DNA from 3 places in the Streptomyces sp. NPDC059247 genome. Region 1 is predicted to be linked to each of the others. Evidence: riboswitches for the same ligand, from Rfam matches in the RefSeq annotation. Region 1 holds a riboswitch; each other region holds the start of a gene.
What was found. A riboswitch is a leader RNA that binds a small molecule or an ion and turns the genes downstream of it on or off. The one in region 1 is predicted to bind thiamine pyrophosphate.
Positions count from the first base shown of each region.

Region 2: it holds a riboswitch for thiamine pyrophosphate, as region 1 does, so the genes downstream of both, ACFXGN_RS24385 (thiamine ABC transporter substrate binding subunit) here and thiC (phosphomethylpyrimidine synthase ThiC) in region 1, are expected to answer to the same signal.
Region 3: it holds a riboswitch for thiamine pyrophosphate, as region 1 does, so the genes downstream of both, thiO (glycine oxidase ThiO) here and thiC (phosphomethylpyrimidine synthase ThiC) in region 1, are expected to answer to the same signal.

Region 1 covers NZ_JBHYZW010000002.1:213,767-218,205, reverse strand. Annotated here, with positions in the region: gene ACFXGN_RS04890 (SsgA family sporulation/cell division regulator) at 1-146, shown strand, start outside; gene ACFXGN_RS04885 (YibE/F family protein) at 322-1,704, opposite strand; TPP riboswitch at 1,776-1,922, shown strand; gene thiC (phosphomethylpyrimidine synthase ThiC) at 1,916-3,697, shown strand; gene ACFXGN_RS04875 (hypothetical protein) at 3,735-4,379, opposite strand.
Region 2 covers NZ_JBHYZW010000015.1:72,763-77,201, reverse strand. Annotated here, with positions in the region: gene ACFXGN_RS24390 (ABC transporter permease) at 1-793, opposite strand, end outside; gene ACFXGN_RS24385 (thiamine ABC transporter substrate binding subunit) at 832-1,932, opposite strand; TPP riboswitch at 1,998-2,108, opposite strand; gene rlmN (23S rRNA (adenine(2503)-C(2))-methyltransferase RlmN) at 2,138-3,250, opposite strand; gene ACFXGN_RS24375 (phosphatidate cytidylyltransferase) at 3,418-4,439, opposite strand, start outside.
Region 3 covers NZ_JBHYZW010000003.1:353,414-357,852, forward strand. Annotated here, with positions in the region: gene thiE (thiamine phosphate synthase) at 1-129, opposite strand, end outside; gene ACFXGN_RS08640 (Rv2175c family DNA-binding protein) at 226-591, opposite strand; gene ACFXGN_RS08645 (NAD(P)/FAD-dependent oxidoreductase) at 636-1,850, opposite strand; TPP riboswitch at 1,942-2,055, shown strand; gene thiO (glycine oxidase ThiO) at 2,053-3,216, shown strand; gene thiS (sulfur carrier protein ThiS) at 3,213-3,413, shown strand; gene ACFXGN_RS08660 (thiazole synthase) at 3,419-4,213, shown strand; gene pknB (Stk1 family PASTA domain-containing Ser/Thr kinase) at 4,301-4,439, shown strand, end outside.

The DNA.
Region 1 (4,439 bases):
GCGCGCCACCGCTCGTCGCGTTCCTCGACCGCACGGACAAGCTGGTCCCGCTCGGTCAGGAACGGAACCTGGGCGACTTCGAGGACAATCTGGAAGCCGCGCTCGGCCGCATCCTCGCCGAGGAGAGCGCGGGCCCGGCGGCCTGACCGGCGCCCACCACCCGGCACGGGGCCGACATCTTCCCCCGCGCCCGGGGCGTCCCGCACGACGACGCCCTCACCGTCCCCGTACCCACCAGCACGGTGACACCTTTCCCGTACCGACCGGTGTGAACGGGCCTCCTGTCCTGGCTGTTCGCCGGTACCCGCCGTCCCGCGGCCCTCACTTGGCGCGGCGACGGCGCCCGCCCCGCGCGCCAGTCGCCCTCCGGGCGCCCGCTCCCGTACGGTCACCGGCCGCCGTCGGCCCCCCGGCACGCCCCGCGCCTCCGGCCCGTTCCCGGTCGGCGGAGACCACCAGGGCCGCGAGCGCCGTGGTGAGCGGCACGGAGGCGACCAGTCCGATCGAGCCGACCAGGGTCCGGACGATCTCCTCGGCGACCAACTCGCTGTTGGCCACCGTCCCCATGCTGCTCTGCGCGATCGAGAACAGGAGAAGCAGCGGAAGGGCGGCGCCCGCGTACGCCAGCACCAGGGTGTTCACCACCGAGGCGATGTGGTCGCGGCCGATCCGGATCCCGGCCCGGTACAGCGCGCGCGGCCCCATGTCCGGGTCGGCCTGGTGCAGTTCCCAGACGGCCGAGGTCTGGGTGACCGTGACGTCGTCGAGCACACCGAGCGATCCGATGATGATTCCGGCGAGCAGCAGACCGGACATGTCGATGTCCGGGTAGAGGCCGTGGATCAGTCCGGTGTTGTCGTCGGTGTTGCCGCTCAGCGAGGCCCAGTCGATGAAGAGCGACCCGAGCAGACCGATCAGCAGCAGCGAGATCAGCGTCCCGAGCACCGCGACCGAGGTGCGGGCCGAGAGGCCATGGCACAGATAGAGCGCGGCCAGCATGATCACGCTCGATCCGACCACCGCCACGACCAGCGGATTCGATCCCTCCAGGATCGCGGGCAGGATGAAGAACGTCAGCACGAGGAAGCTGATGACGAGCGCGACGAGCGCCATCAGGCCCCGCAGCCGTCCGACGAGCACCACCGCGAGCGCGAAGATCCCCGCGAGCAGGGCGATCGGCAGCTTCCGGTTGACGTCCGTCACGGAGTACTGGAGATCGTGGGGCGCGTCGGGGGCGTACGCCACCACCACGCCCTGTCCCTGGTGGAGTTGACGGGGCGCGTCCGGCTGCACGATCTCGGTGAACCGCCGCCCCTTCTCCGGCCCGCTGGCGACCTCGACCGTCGCCTTCGCGCACTGCCCCCGCCGGGAGTCGACGGCCTCGCGCCCCTCCGGGGTGGAGGTGTCTCCGGTCGGCGGGACCTGCCCGGCATTGACCGACGCGCAGTCGACGTACTGCACGGAGACGACCTTGCCCTGCTCCGTCTGCCGGTCGAAGCCGACTCCGGTGCGCTCGTGCGCCGGGGTGCCGCCCGGCCACAGCACCACCAGACCGACCACCACGGCGGTGGCGAACGGGATCAGGATCGCGGCGATGACCTTGCGCAGATGGCGGGAGACCGGGGCGGCGGGACCGTGGCTGTGGCTGTGCCCATGGCCGTGCCCGTGGCCGTGCGGTTCGGGGGTCTGATGGGGGGAAGTCACCGACCGATCATCGCAAGAACGGCAGGGGCCCACTGTTCAGCACGCCAGGGATGGCGCTAGCGTGGTGGCACCTTTGCACACGCGGGAGCTCGGAGCACCGGGCTGAGAGGGCGCTGATCACCGTACGCGCGTACTGATGTACGTACGGGAAAGGGCTGCGCCGACCGCCGAACCTGTTACCGGGTAATGCCGGCGTAGGGAGATCGGTCTCATGACCATTCAGGATGCACGCACGCCTGCCTCCGACCAGAACCGGGCCGACGGGCAGCAGCGCACGCCCGGTTGGCACAAGGGGTACGTCCAGGGCTCGCGCCCCGACCTCCGGGTGCCGGTCCGTCAGGTGCACCTCACCAACGGCCGGGACGTCACGCTGTACGACACCTCCGGCCCGTACACCGACCCGACCGTCGACACCGATGTGCGGCGGGGCCTCTCGGCCCTGCGCGAGAACTGGATCGTCGCGCGCGGTGACACCGAGGAGTACGCGGGGCGCCCGGTCCGCCCCGAGGACGACGGCATCAAGCACACCTCGCCGCGCGGCGGGCTCAAGAACCTCGACGCCGTCTTTCCCGGCCGGCCCCGGCTGCCCCGCCGGGGCCGCGAGGGCAGGGCGGTGACCCAGCTCGCGTACGCCCGCCGGGGCGAGATCACCCCGGAGATGGAGTACGTGGCGATCCGGGAGAACGTCTCCCCCGAGGTCGTGCGGGAGGAGATCGCGGCGGGCCGCGCGGTGCTGCCCGCGAACGTCAACCACCCCGAGATCGAGCCGATGATCATCGGCAAGCGGTTCCTGGTGAAGGTCAACGCCAACATCGGCAACTCCGCCGTCACCTCCTCCATCGAGGAGGAGGTGGAGAAGATGACCTGGGCGACCAAGTGGGGCGCCGACACGGTCATGGACCTGTCCACCGGCCGCAACATCCACACCACCCGCGAGTGGGTCCTGCGCAACTCCCCCGTACCGATCGGCACCGTGCCGCTCTACCAGGCGCTGGAGAAGGTCGACGGCAGGGCCGAGGAACTGACCTGGGAGATCTACAAGGACACGGTCGTCGAACAGGCCGAGCAGGGCGTGGACTACATGACCGTGCACGCCGGCGTACTCCTGCCGTACGTGCCGCTCACCGCGCGCCGCAAGACCGGCATCGTCTCGCGCGGCGGCTCGATCATGGCCGCCTGGTGCCTCGCGCACCACAAGGAGAACTTCCTCTACACGCACTTCGAGGAGCTCTGCGAGATCCTCGCGGCCTACGACGTCACGTACTCGCTCGGCGACGGACTGCGCCCCGGTTCGATCGCGGACGCCAACGACGAGGCGCAGTTCGCGGAGCTGCGCACGCTCGGCGAGCTGAACACGATCGCCAAGCGGCACCACGTGCAGACGATGATCGAGGGCCCCGGGCACGTCCCGATGCACAAGATCAAGGAGAACATCGACCTCCAGCAGGAGATCTGCGAGGAGGCGCCGTTCTACACGCTCGGTCCGCTGACGACGGACGTGGCGCCCGCGTACGACCACATCACCTCCGGCATCGGCGCGGCGATGATCGCCTGGTGGGGCACGGCGATGCTCTGCTACGTCACGCCCAAGGAGCACCTGGGGCTGCCGAACCGGGACGACGTGAAGACCGGTGTCATCACGTACAAGATCGCGGCGCACGCGGCGGACCTGGCCAAGGGGCATCCGGGCGCGCAGGAATGGGACGACGCGCTGTCCGACGCGCGGTTCGAGTTCCGCTGGGAGGACCAGTTCAACCTGGCGCTCGACCCCGACACCGCGCGTGAGTTCCATGACGAGACGCTGCCCGCGGAGCCCGCGAAGACGGCGCACTTCTGTTCCATGTGCGGGCCGAAGTTCTGTTCGATGAAGATCTCGCAGGACATCCGGCGGGAGCACGGCGGTACCCAGGAGGAGATCGAGGCGGGGATGGCCGGGAAGTCCCAGGAGTTCGCCGCGAGCGGCAACCGCGTGTACCTCCCGCTCGCGGACTGATCCACCGCCGTCGCTGAGACCGGTACCGGTACCGGTCTCAGCCGTCCGGGGTGTCGGGCCCGGGTGCGGCGGCGGCGAGGACGTCGTGGAGGAAGGGCACGATCCCGCGTTCGAGGAGGGCCAGGCGCCAGGCCTCCCGGGCGCGGGACAGCTCGTCCTCCACGACGTCCTCGCCCACCTCCGCGGGGCCGTTGCGCAGGGCCGTCACGAGGAGTCCCACGGCGGCGCAGAGCAGTCCCGCCGCGGCCACCGTCCCGAAGACCAGACCGGCGGTGAGCAGCGTCGCGCCGAACGCCACGGTCGGGGTGAGGGCGTGCAGGACCGCGCCCGTCAGCAGGAGGATGACGGCCGCCGCGCCCGCGAGGACGGGCACCATGACGGTGAGGACGGCGACGACACCCGCGCCGTCCGGTCCCGGACGGTCGGCGGTCGAGGGGCGGCTGCCGAGGGCCGCGCGGTGCTGCTCGCGGACCTTCACGTAGTGCTCGTACTCGCTCGCCGCCGCGCTGGTGACCAGAGTGGTCGCGTTCAGCGTGAGGGCACGCAGCTGTACGAGGGTGAGGCGGTCGCCCGCTCCGTCGAGATCCGGACGGGTGCGGGCGGTGTTCAGTGCGTCGTCGAGGACCCGCTCGTACTCGGCGCGGTCCTCGGTCAGCAGGTGCGGAGCCACGTTCATGTGCATCCCCCGATGGTCCGTGGCCGCGGATCAGCCGTGGCGAACGGTCGGTCGAGCGGAAACGGA
Region 2 (4,439 bases), on a different contig from region 1:
TCCGCTCCGGCGGCACGAGCCGCAGCGCCGTCTCCCGGCGCCGTACGGTCCTGGCGTGCACGGCCAGGATCAGGCCCACCGCCACGAACTGCACGAGGGTCAGGACGGCGGCCGTCGGCAGGTCGAGCAGCCGCGCGGTCTGCCGGTAGATCTCCGCCTCCAGGGTGGAGTACGCGCCCCCGCCGAGGATCTGCACGATGCCGAAGGAGGTGAACGTGAACAGGAAGACCATCAGCGCGGCGGCGGCCACCGACGGCACGAGCGCGGGCAGCGTCACCGTCCGCCACGCCGTCCACCGCGAGGCGCCGAGGACCCGGGCGGCCTCCTCCTGGCGCGGGTCCAGCTGGGACCAGAGCCCGCCCACGGTCCGTACGACCACCGCGTAGTTGAAGAACACATGGGCGAGGAGGATCGCCCACACGCTGGTGTCGAGCCGCAGCCCCCACAGCTCGTCCGTCAGCCCGTTCCGGCCGACCAGCGCGAGGAACGCGGTGCCGACGAGGACCGTGGGCAGCACGAACGGGACCGTGACCACGGCCCGCAGGACGCCCTTGCCCGGGAAGTCGAAGCGGGCGAAGACGTACGCCCCCGGCAGCGCGACCAGCAGGGTCAGCGCCGTCGACGCCAGCGCCTGCCAGAGGGTGAAACCGAGGACGTCGAGGATCTCCGGGCGGGCCAGGGTCTCCCCGATCCGGCCCGGCCGCCAGCCGCCGTCGGGCCGCAGCCCCCGGTCCACGATCGACACCACGGGCCAGGCGAAGAAGACCGCGAAGAACGCGACGGGCAGGGCCATCAGGCCCAGCCGCGTCACGTTCCCCCGGACGTCGCGCGCTACTTCACGACCAGCGACGACCACTGCTGGATCCACCCGTCACGCTTCGCGGCGATCTTCTCCGGCGCCATCGTCTCCGGCTTGTCGACGACCACGCCGTGCTTCGTGAACAGCTCGGGAAGCACCGCGTCCGTCACCACCGGGTTGACGAACATCTGGAGCGGCATGTCCTCCTGGAACTTCTTCGAGATCAGGAAGTCGATCAGCGCCTTGCCGCCCTCGGGGTTCTTCGCCCCGTTCAGCAGTCCCGCGAACTCGGTCTGCCGGAAGCAGGTGCCGGTGGACACCCCGGTCGGCGCCTCCGCGGGCCGCGGCTCGCCGTAGAGCACCTCGACCGGGGGGCTGGAGGCGTACGACACGACCAGCGGCCGGTCGCCCTTGGCCTGCTTGCCCCCGGCCGAACCGGAGAACTCCTGGTTGTAGGCCAGCTCCCAGCTGTCGACGGTCTTCACGCCGTTGGCCCTGAGCTTCGTCCAGTAGCCCGCCCAGCCGTCGTCGCCGTACTTCGCGGCGGTGCCGAGCAGGAAGCCGAGCCCCGGGGACGACCGCTCGGGGTTCTCCACCACGAGGAGGTCCTTGTAGGCGGGCTTCACCAGGTCGTCGAAGGTGACGGGCGGCGCCAGCTTCTTGTCCGCGAAGTACTTCTTGTCGTAGTTGACGCAGATGTCCCCGGAGTCGACCGGGGTCACCCGGTGCTCCTTGTCCAGCCGGTACGCGGCCGGGACCCGGTCCAGCCCCTTCGCCTCGTACGGGACGAAGATCCCGTTGTCGAGGGCGCGGGACAGCAGCGTGTTGTCGACGCCGAAGAAGACGTCACCCTGCGGAGAGCCCTTGGTCAGGATCTCCTTGTTCACCGCCTCGCCCGCGTCCCCGCTCTTGAGGACCTTCACGGTGAGACCGGTCCGCTTCGTGAACTCCGCCAGCACCTCCTTGGAGGCGTTGAAGGAGTCGTGGCTCACGAGGGTCACGGTCTTCGGCGCGGGCGCGCCGGACTTCCCCGCCGCGTCGCGGGCGTCGTCCGCCCCGCACGCGGCCAGCGTCGTGACGCCCAGCGCCGCGACGAGCGCGACGGCAGCCGCCTTCTTGGTGCTCACTGACATTCCTCCTGGGTGTGACCAGGAAGAGACGCGGCCCCGCCCACCCGGAGGTGGGCAGGGCGCAACAGCTCGAGTTACGACCGAACTTCCTACCCAGAATGACCTGGGCGAGGTTCAGAGGGTCTGCGGCCTGACGGTCACCGCACTCTCAGCGCTGTGGCGCTCCCCTGTCGGAATATGAAGATGTGTTCGACCTCAGCGTACAAGGTCAGCGCTCGGAGGCCGCCAGCTGTCCACAGGCGCCCTCGATCTCCTGGCCCCGGGTGTCCCGCACGGTCACGGGCACCCCGTGCCGGGCGATGGCCTCGACGAACGCCTTCTCGTCCTCGGGGCGGGACGCGGTCCACTTCGAGCCGGGCGTCGGGTTCAGCGGGATGAGGTTGACGTGCACCCGCTTGCCCTTGAGCAGCCGTCCGAGGAGGTCACCGCGCCAGGCCTGGTCGTTGATGTCCCGGATGAGGGCGTACTCGATCGAGATCCGGCGGCCGGACTTCTCCGCGTACTCCCAGGCCGCGTCCAGGACCTCCCGCACGTTCCAACGGGTGTTCACCGGCACCAGGGTGTCCCGCAGCTCGTCGTCGGGCGCGTGCAGGGAGACCGCGAGACGGCACTTGAAGCCCTCGTCGGCGAAGCGCAGCATCGCGGGGACGAGCCCGACGGTGGAGACGGTGATCCCGCGCTGCGAGAGGCCGAGGCCGTCCGGCTCGGGGTCGGTCAGCCGCCGGATCGCTCCGACGACCCGCTTGTAGTTGGCGAGCGGCTCGCCCATCCCCATGAACACGATGTTCGAGAGGCGGGCGGGCCCGCCGGGGACCTCGCCGTCGCGCAGCGCGCGCATCCCGTCGACGATCTGGTGCACGATCTCGGCGGTCGACAGGTTCCGGTCGAGCCCCGCCTGCCCGGTCGCGCAGAACGGGCAGTTCATCCCGCACCCGGCCTGCGAGGAGATGCACATCGTCACCCGGTCCGGGTAGCGCATGAGCACCGACTCGACCAGCGTGCCGTCGTGCAGCCGCCACAGCGTCTTACGGGTGGTGTCGTCGTCGCAGGACAGGTGCCGCACCACCGACATCAGGTCGGGCAGCAGCTCCCCGGCCAGCTTCTCGCGCGAGGCGGCGGGGATGTCGGTCCACTCGGCGGGGTCGTGCGCGTACCGCGCGAAGTAGTGCGTCGACAGCTGCTTGGCGCGGAAGGGCTTCTCGCCGATGGCGGCGACGGCTTCCTTCCGCTCCGCGGGCGACAGGTCCGCGAGGTGCCGCGGCGGCTGCTTGGCACCGCGCGGGGCGACGAAAGTGAGTTCTCCGGGGGTCGGACGGGCCACGACGGGCGTCTCCTCAGGACGACGAGGTCTGGCACCACCCGACGGGCGGGGAACCACGGCGGCACACTGCCGGAGCCGGGACCTCAGGATCACCCCCGCGGCAGCGGGGCGTACGAAGGGCTCGCGACGCGGTGCGCCACGAGCCCTTCCAGAGTACCCGCTGTCCGTCAACCCGTTCCGACGAAGAGCGCGAGCAGCAGCCAGACCACCGGCGCCGTCGGCAGCAGCGAGTCCAGCCGGTCCATGATGCCGCCGTGCCCGGGCAGCAGCGTGCCCATGTCCTTGATGCCCAGGTCCCGCTTGATCATCGACTCGCCGAGGTCGCCGAGCGTCGCGCTCGCCGCCACCGCGAGACCGAGGACCAGGCCCTGCCACCAGACGCCGTCGTCGATCAGGAACTGCATACAGAGCGCGCCCGCCGCCATCGCGAACACCACCGCGCCGACCAGGCCCTCACGGGTCTTTCCGGGACTGATCCTCGGGGCCAGCTTGTGCTTGCCGAACCGCCAGCCGATCGCGTACGCCCCGGTGTCGCTGACCACGGTCAGGAGCAGGAACGTGAGCACCCGCCGCGGACCGTCGTCGGCGGCGAGCAGCAGCGCCACGAAGGTCGCCAGGAACGGCACGTAGAACGCGGCGAACACTCCCGCCGTGACGTCCTTCAGATACCCCTCGGGGGGCTCCGTCATCCGCCACACGAGCACCGCGAGCGCCGTCAGGGCCATCGCCACCCAGGCGCCCTCGGCACCCCGGAGGTAACCGGCGACGACCATCGCCGCGCCGCCCACCGCGAGCGGCACCAGCGGAGCCCTGATCGCCTTGCGCTCCTGGAGGCGGGAGGTCAGCTCCCACAGGCCCACGACCACGGCGACCACGAGCACGCCGACGAAGGCCGGCTTCCAGAACAGCGACGCGATGATGACGACGCCGAGTCCGACCCCGACCCCTATGGCAGCGCCCAGATCGCGCCCCGCGTTCTTCTTCTGCCGGGGCTCCGAGGGCGGCCCGGACGGCGGAGGCGGGGCGGGGCTGGGCATGGGCTCCTGCGGGTGCTCGTGCGGCGTCTCGTCACGGAACAGGGGACCGCTCGGGTGAGCGGCCCCCCGGCCGTGATCGTCCTGGAATCCGCCGGCGGGAACGTCGGGCACGATGGGCATGGGGCGAGTCTGCGGTGCCCCGTGCCGATCGG
Region 3 (4,439 bases), on a different contig from region 1:
GAGCTGGACGATGTCGACGCCGGAGGAGAGCACCGCGTCCAGGAAGGCGGGCAGGTCGCCCTGGCGCTTCCGTGCGTCGGTGCACAGGTAGAGCCGGGCGTCGGCGAGCTGCTCACGAGGCGTGGGCACGGTTGGGTTCCCCCCGTCGGTGGCGCGGGGCGCGGCGGTCGGTCCCGGGCGGGGCCGGACGCCGCGACGCGCGCGGATGGTGTCTTCGGTGCCGGGTCAGAGGGCGAGCGCCTGGGCGCGGCGCTTCACCTCCGTGCCGCGATTCTCGCCGAGCGCCTGGGCGGGCGTGCCCGGCAGGCTCTCGTCCGGGGTGAAGAGCCACTCCAGCATCTCCTCGTCGGTGAAGCCGTCGTCGCGCAGCAGCGTGAGGGTGCCGACGAGGCCCTTGACGATCTGGTCCTCCTGGAGGAAGGCGGCGGGGATCTGCAGGGAGTTGTTCGGTCCCCGGCGGACGGCGATGAGCTGGCCTTCCTTGATCAGCTGTCGCACGCGGGTCACGTCGATGTCGAGCATCTCCGCGATGTCGGGCACATAGAGCCAGGCGGGGACGAGCGCATCGATCTTTACGTCAATCTGGGTCACGGGGACAAGCCTGCCATCCCGGACCGCCGGCCGGTAGCCGGGCCCTACCGGACGGCCGCCTTCAGGGGCACGGAGGGGTCCGCCGCGCGGACGGGGTCGACCGGGGTGCCGGTCTCGATGAGCCTGCGGCCCTGGGCCAGGTCGCGGGGGCGGCCGACGGCCAGCAGGGCGACGGGGACCCCGGCGCGCAGCCAGAGCACGGACCAGGCGTCGTCGGCGGGGTCGCCGCGCCGGACGAGCGCGTCCGCGTGGGCGTGGTGGCCCGCGTACTGGACGAAGCGGCCGAACTGCTCGGACCAGAAGTACGGGACGGGGTCGTACGGCCCCGTGTCCGTCCCGGTGATCGCCGAGGCGACGGTGCGCGGGCCCTGGAGGGCGTTGTCCCAGTGGTGGACGAGGAGCCGTTCGCCGTAGCGGGCGGAGGGGAAGGAGGCGCAGTCGCCGACGGCGTACACATCGGGCAGGGAGGTGCGCAGCCGGTCGTCGGCGGTGACGGCGCCGCTCGGGTCGAGGGCGATGCCGGAGCCGGTGAGCCAGTCGGTGGCGGGGCGTGCCCCGATGCCGACGACGACGGCTTCGGCGGGGAGTTCGCGGCCGTCGGCGAGGACGACCCGGCCGGGTGCGACGGTGGCCACGCGCGCGCGGGTGAGGAGTTCGGCGCCGCTCGCCCCGTACCACTCGGCCATGGGGGCGGCGATCTCGGCGGGCAGGACCCCGGCGAGGGGGAGGTCCGCCGCCTCGACGACGGTGACGGGACATCCGGCCGCGCGGGCGGCGGTGGCGAACTCGGCGCCGATCCAGCCCGCGCCGACGACCACGACGGCGCTGCGGCGGGCCAGGACGGGGCCGAGGCGGACGGCGTCGTCGAGGGTGCGGAGCAGATGGACCCCGGGGACGCCCTCGGTGCCGGGCAGGGTGAGGGGGCGGGCGCCGGTGGCGAGGACGAGGACGTCGTAGCCGAGGGGTCCCTCCCCGGTGTCGATCTCGTGGGCGTCGGCGCGCAGTCCAGTGACGTCCAGGCCGAGGCGGAGGGTGACGTCGAGGTCGTCGAAGGAGATGTCGAAGGCGGAGTCCTCGGCCTCGCCGAGGAGGACCGCCTTGGAGAGCGGGGGCCGGTCGTAGGGCCGGTGGGGTTCGTCGCCGATGAGGGTGACGGGGCCGGTGAAGCCCTGTTCGCGCAGGGCGACGGCGGTCTGGACGCCCGCCATCCCGGCGCCGACGATCACGACGTGCTGCTGGTCCCGCTTCTGCTCGCTCACCCGGCCACCCTACGCACCTGACGAACCGTCAGGAAGTCGGGGTGGGGCGGGGGCCTGTGGCCACCCGGCCGGCGGGCTAGTCTGGCGGTCGTAAAGCACTCGCGGGAGCCCGGACGCACCGGGCTGAGAGGGAGGCTGGGACGGCCTCCGACCGTACGAACCTGATCCGGGTCATGCCGGCGAAGGGAGGGGCTGGACGCCCATGCGTTCTTCCGATGTCCTCGTGGTCGGGGGCGGCATCATCGGCCTGGTCACGGCCTGGCGGGCCGCGCGGCGCGGACTGAGCACCGCCGTCGTCGACCCCGACCCCGGCGGCGGAGCGGCCCGGGTCGCCGCCGGGATGCTCGCCGCCGTCACCGAACTCCACTACGGCGAGGAGACCCTCCTGGGGCTCAACCTCGCCTCCGCCGCGCGCTACCCCGCCTTCGTCGCCGAACTGGAGGAGGCCACCGGCCACGACGTCGGCCACCGCGCCTGCGGCACCCTCGCCGTCGCCCTCGACGCCGACGACCGGGCCCATCTGCGCGAGCTGCACGCCCTCCAGACCCGCTGCGGACTCGCCTCCGAATGGCTCAGCGGACGCGAGTGCCGCCGTCTCGAACCGATGCTCGCGCCCGGGGTGCGCGGCGGACTGCGGGTGGACGGCGACCACCAGGTCGACCCGCGCAGGCTCGCCGCCGCCCTCCTCCTCGCCTGCGAACGCGCCGGAGTGGTCTTCCACCGCACCCTGGCCCACGGCCTGACGGCCACCGCCGACCGGGCGCGCGGCGCCGTGCTCGCCGACGGCGGGCACCTCGCCGCCGACCAGGTGGTGCTCGCGGCGGGCAGTCTGAGCGGACGCCTCGCGGGCGTGCCCGAGGAGGTCCTCCCGCCGGTGCGCCCGGTCAAGGGCCAGGTCCTGCGGCTGCGGATACCGGCCGCGTACGCCCCCTTCCTGTCCCGGACGGTCCGTGCCGTCGTCCGGGGCAGCCACGTCTACCTGGTGCCCCGCGCCAACGGCGAGCTGGTCGTCGGCGCCACCAGCGAGGAACTCGGCTGGGACACCACGGTGACCGCGGGCGGGGTGTACGAGCTGCTGCGCGACGCCCACGAACTGGTCCCCGGCATCACCGAGCTGCCGCTCACCGAGACCCTGGCGGGGCTCCGCCCCGGCTCCCCCGACAACGCGCCCCTGCTCGGCCCCACCGCCCTGCCCGGCCTGCACCTGGCCACCGGCCACCACCGCAACGGGGTGCTGCTGACCCCCGTCACCGGCGACGTGATGGCCGAGGTCCTCACCACCGGCGTCCTCCCCGAGGAGGCGCGCCCCTTCTCCCCCCGCCGCTTCTCCCCCGCCCCTCCCGTACGCCAGGAGCAGCCCGCATGATCGTGTCCGTGAACGGGGAGGCGCGCGAGCTGCCCGGCCCGCTCTCCCTCGACGCCCTCGTCGCCACCCTGACCACGGCCCGCACCGGGGTCGCCGCCGCCCTCAACGAGACGGTCGTGCCGCGCGGCCAGTGGGCCACGACCCCGCTCGGCGAGGGCGACCGGGTGGAGGTCCTCACCGCGGTCCAGGGGGGCTGAGCGCGATGTCCGACGACGTGTTCGTCCTCGGCGGCGCGGAGTTCTCCTCTCGGCTGGTCATGGGTACCGGCGGGGCCCCCAGCCTCGACGTCCTGGAGCGCTCGCTGGCCGCCTCGGGCACCGAGCTGACCACCGTCGCCATGCGGCGGCTCGACCCGACCGTGCGGGGCTCGGTCCTCTCCGTCCTGGAGCGGCTCGGCATCCGGGTGCTGCCCAACACGGCGGGCTGTTTCACCGCGGGCGAGGCGGTCCTGACCGCCCGGCTCGCCCGGGAGGCGCTGGGCACCGACTGGGTCAAGCTGGAGGTCGTCGCCGACGAGCGGACCCTGCTGCCGGACGGCGAGGAACTCCTCGACGCGGCCGAGACCCTCGTCGACGACGGGTTCACCGTGCTCCCGTACACCAACGACGACCCGGTCCTCGCCCGGAAGCTGGAGGACGTGGGCTGCGCGGCGATCATGCCGCTGGGCTCCCCCATCGGCTCCGGGCTCGGCATCCGCAACCCGCACAACTTCGAGCTGATCGTGGAACGGGCCGGGGTGCCGGTGATCCTCGACGCGGGCGCGGGCACCGCGTCGGACGCGACGCTCGCGATGGAGCTGGGGTGCGCGGCGGTGATGCTGGCCTCGGCGGTGACCCGGGCGCAGGAGCCGGTCCTGATGGCGTCGGCGATGCGGCACGCGGTCGAGGCGGGACGGCTGGCCCGCCGGGCGGGCCGCATCCCGCGCCGCCACTTCGCGGAGGCGTCCTCCCCGGTGACGGGCCGGGCCGACCTGGACCCGGAGCGCCCGGCCTTCTGAGCGCCCCGGCGGGACGCTCGTCACAGCTGTGCCCCGGTACCCGGCGGCAGGGCGGGTGCCGGGCCCGCGGCTCGTAGACTCGACGCCGTGGACACGACCCTTCAGGACCCCCTCGTCGGGCGGCTGCTCGACGGCCGCTACCGCGTCGACGCGCGCATCGCCGTCGGCGGGATGGCCACGGTCTACCGGGCCGTCGACACCCGTCTCGACCGCGTCCTCGCGCTCA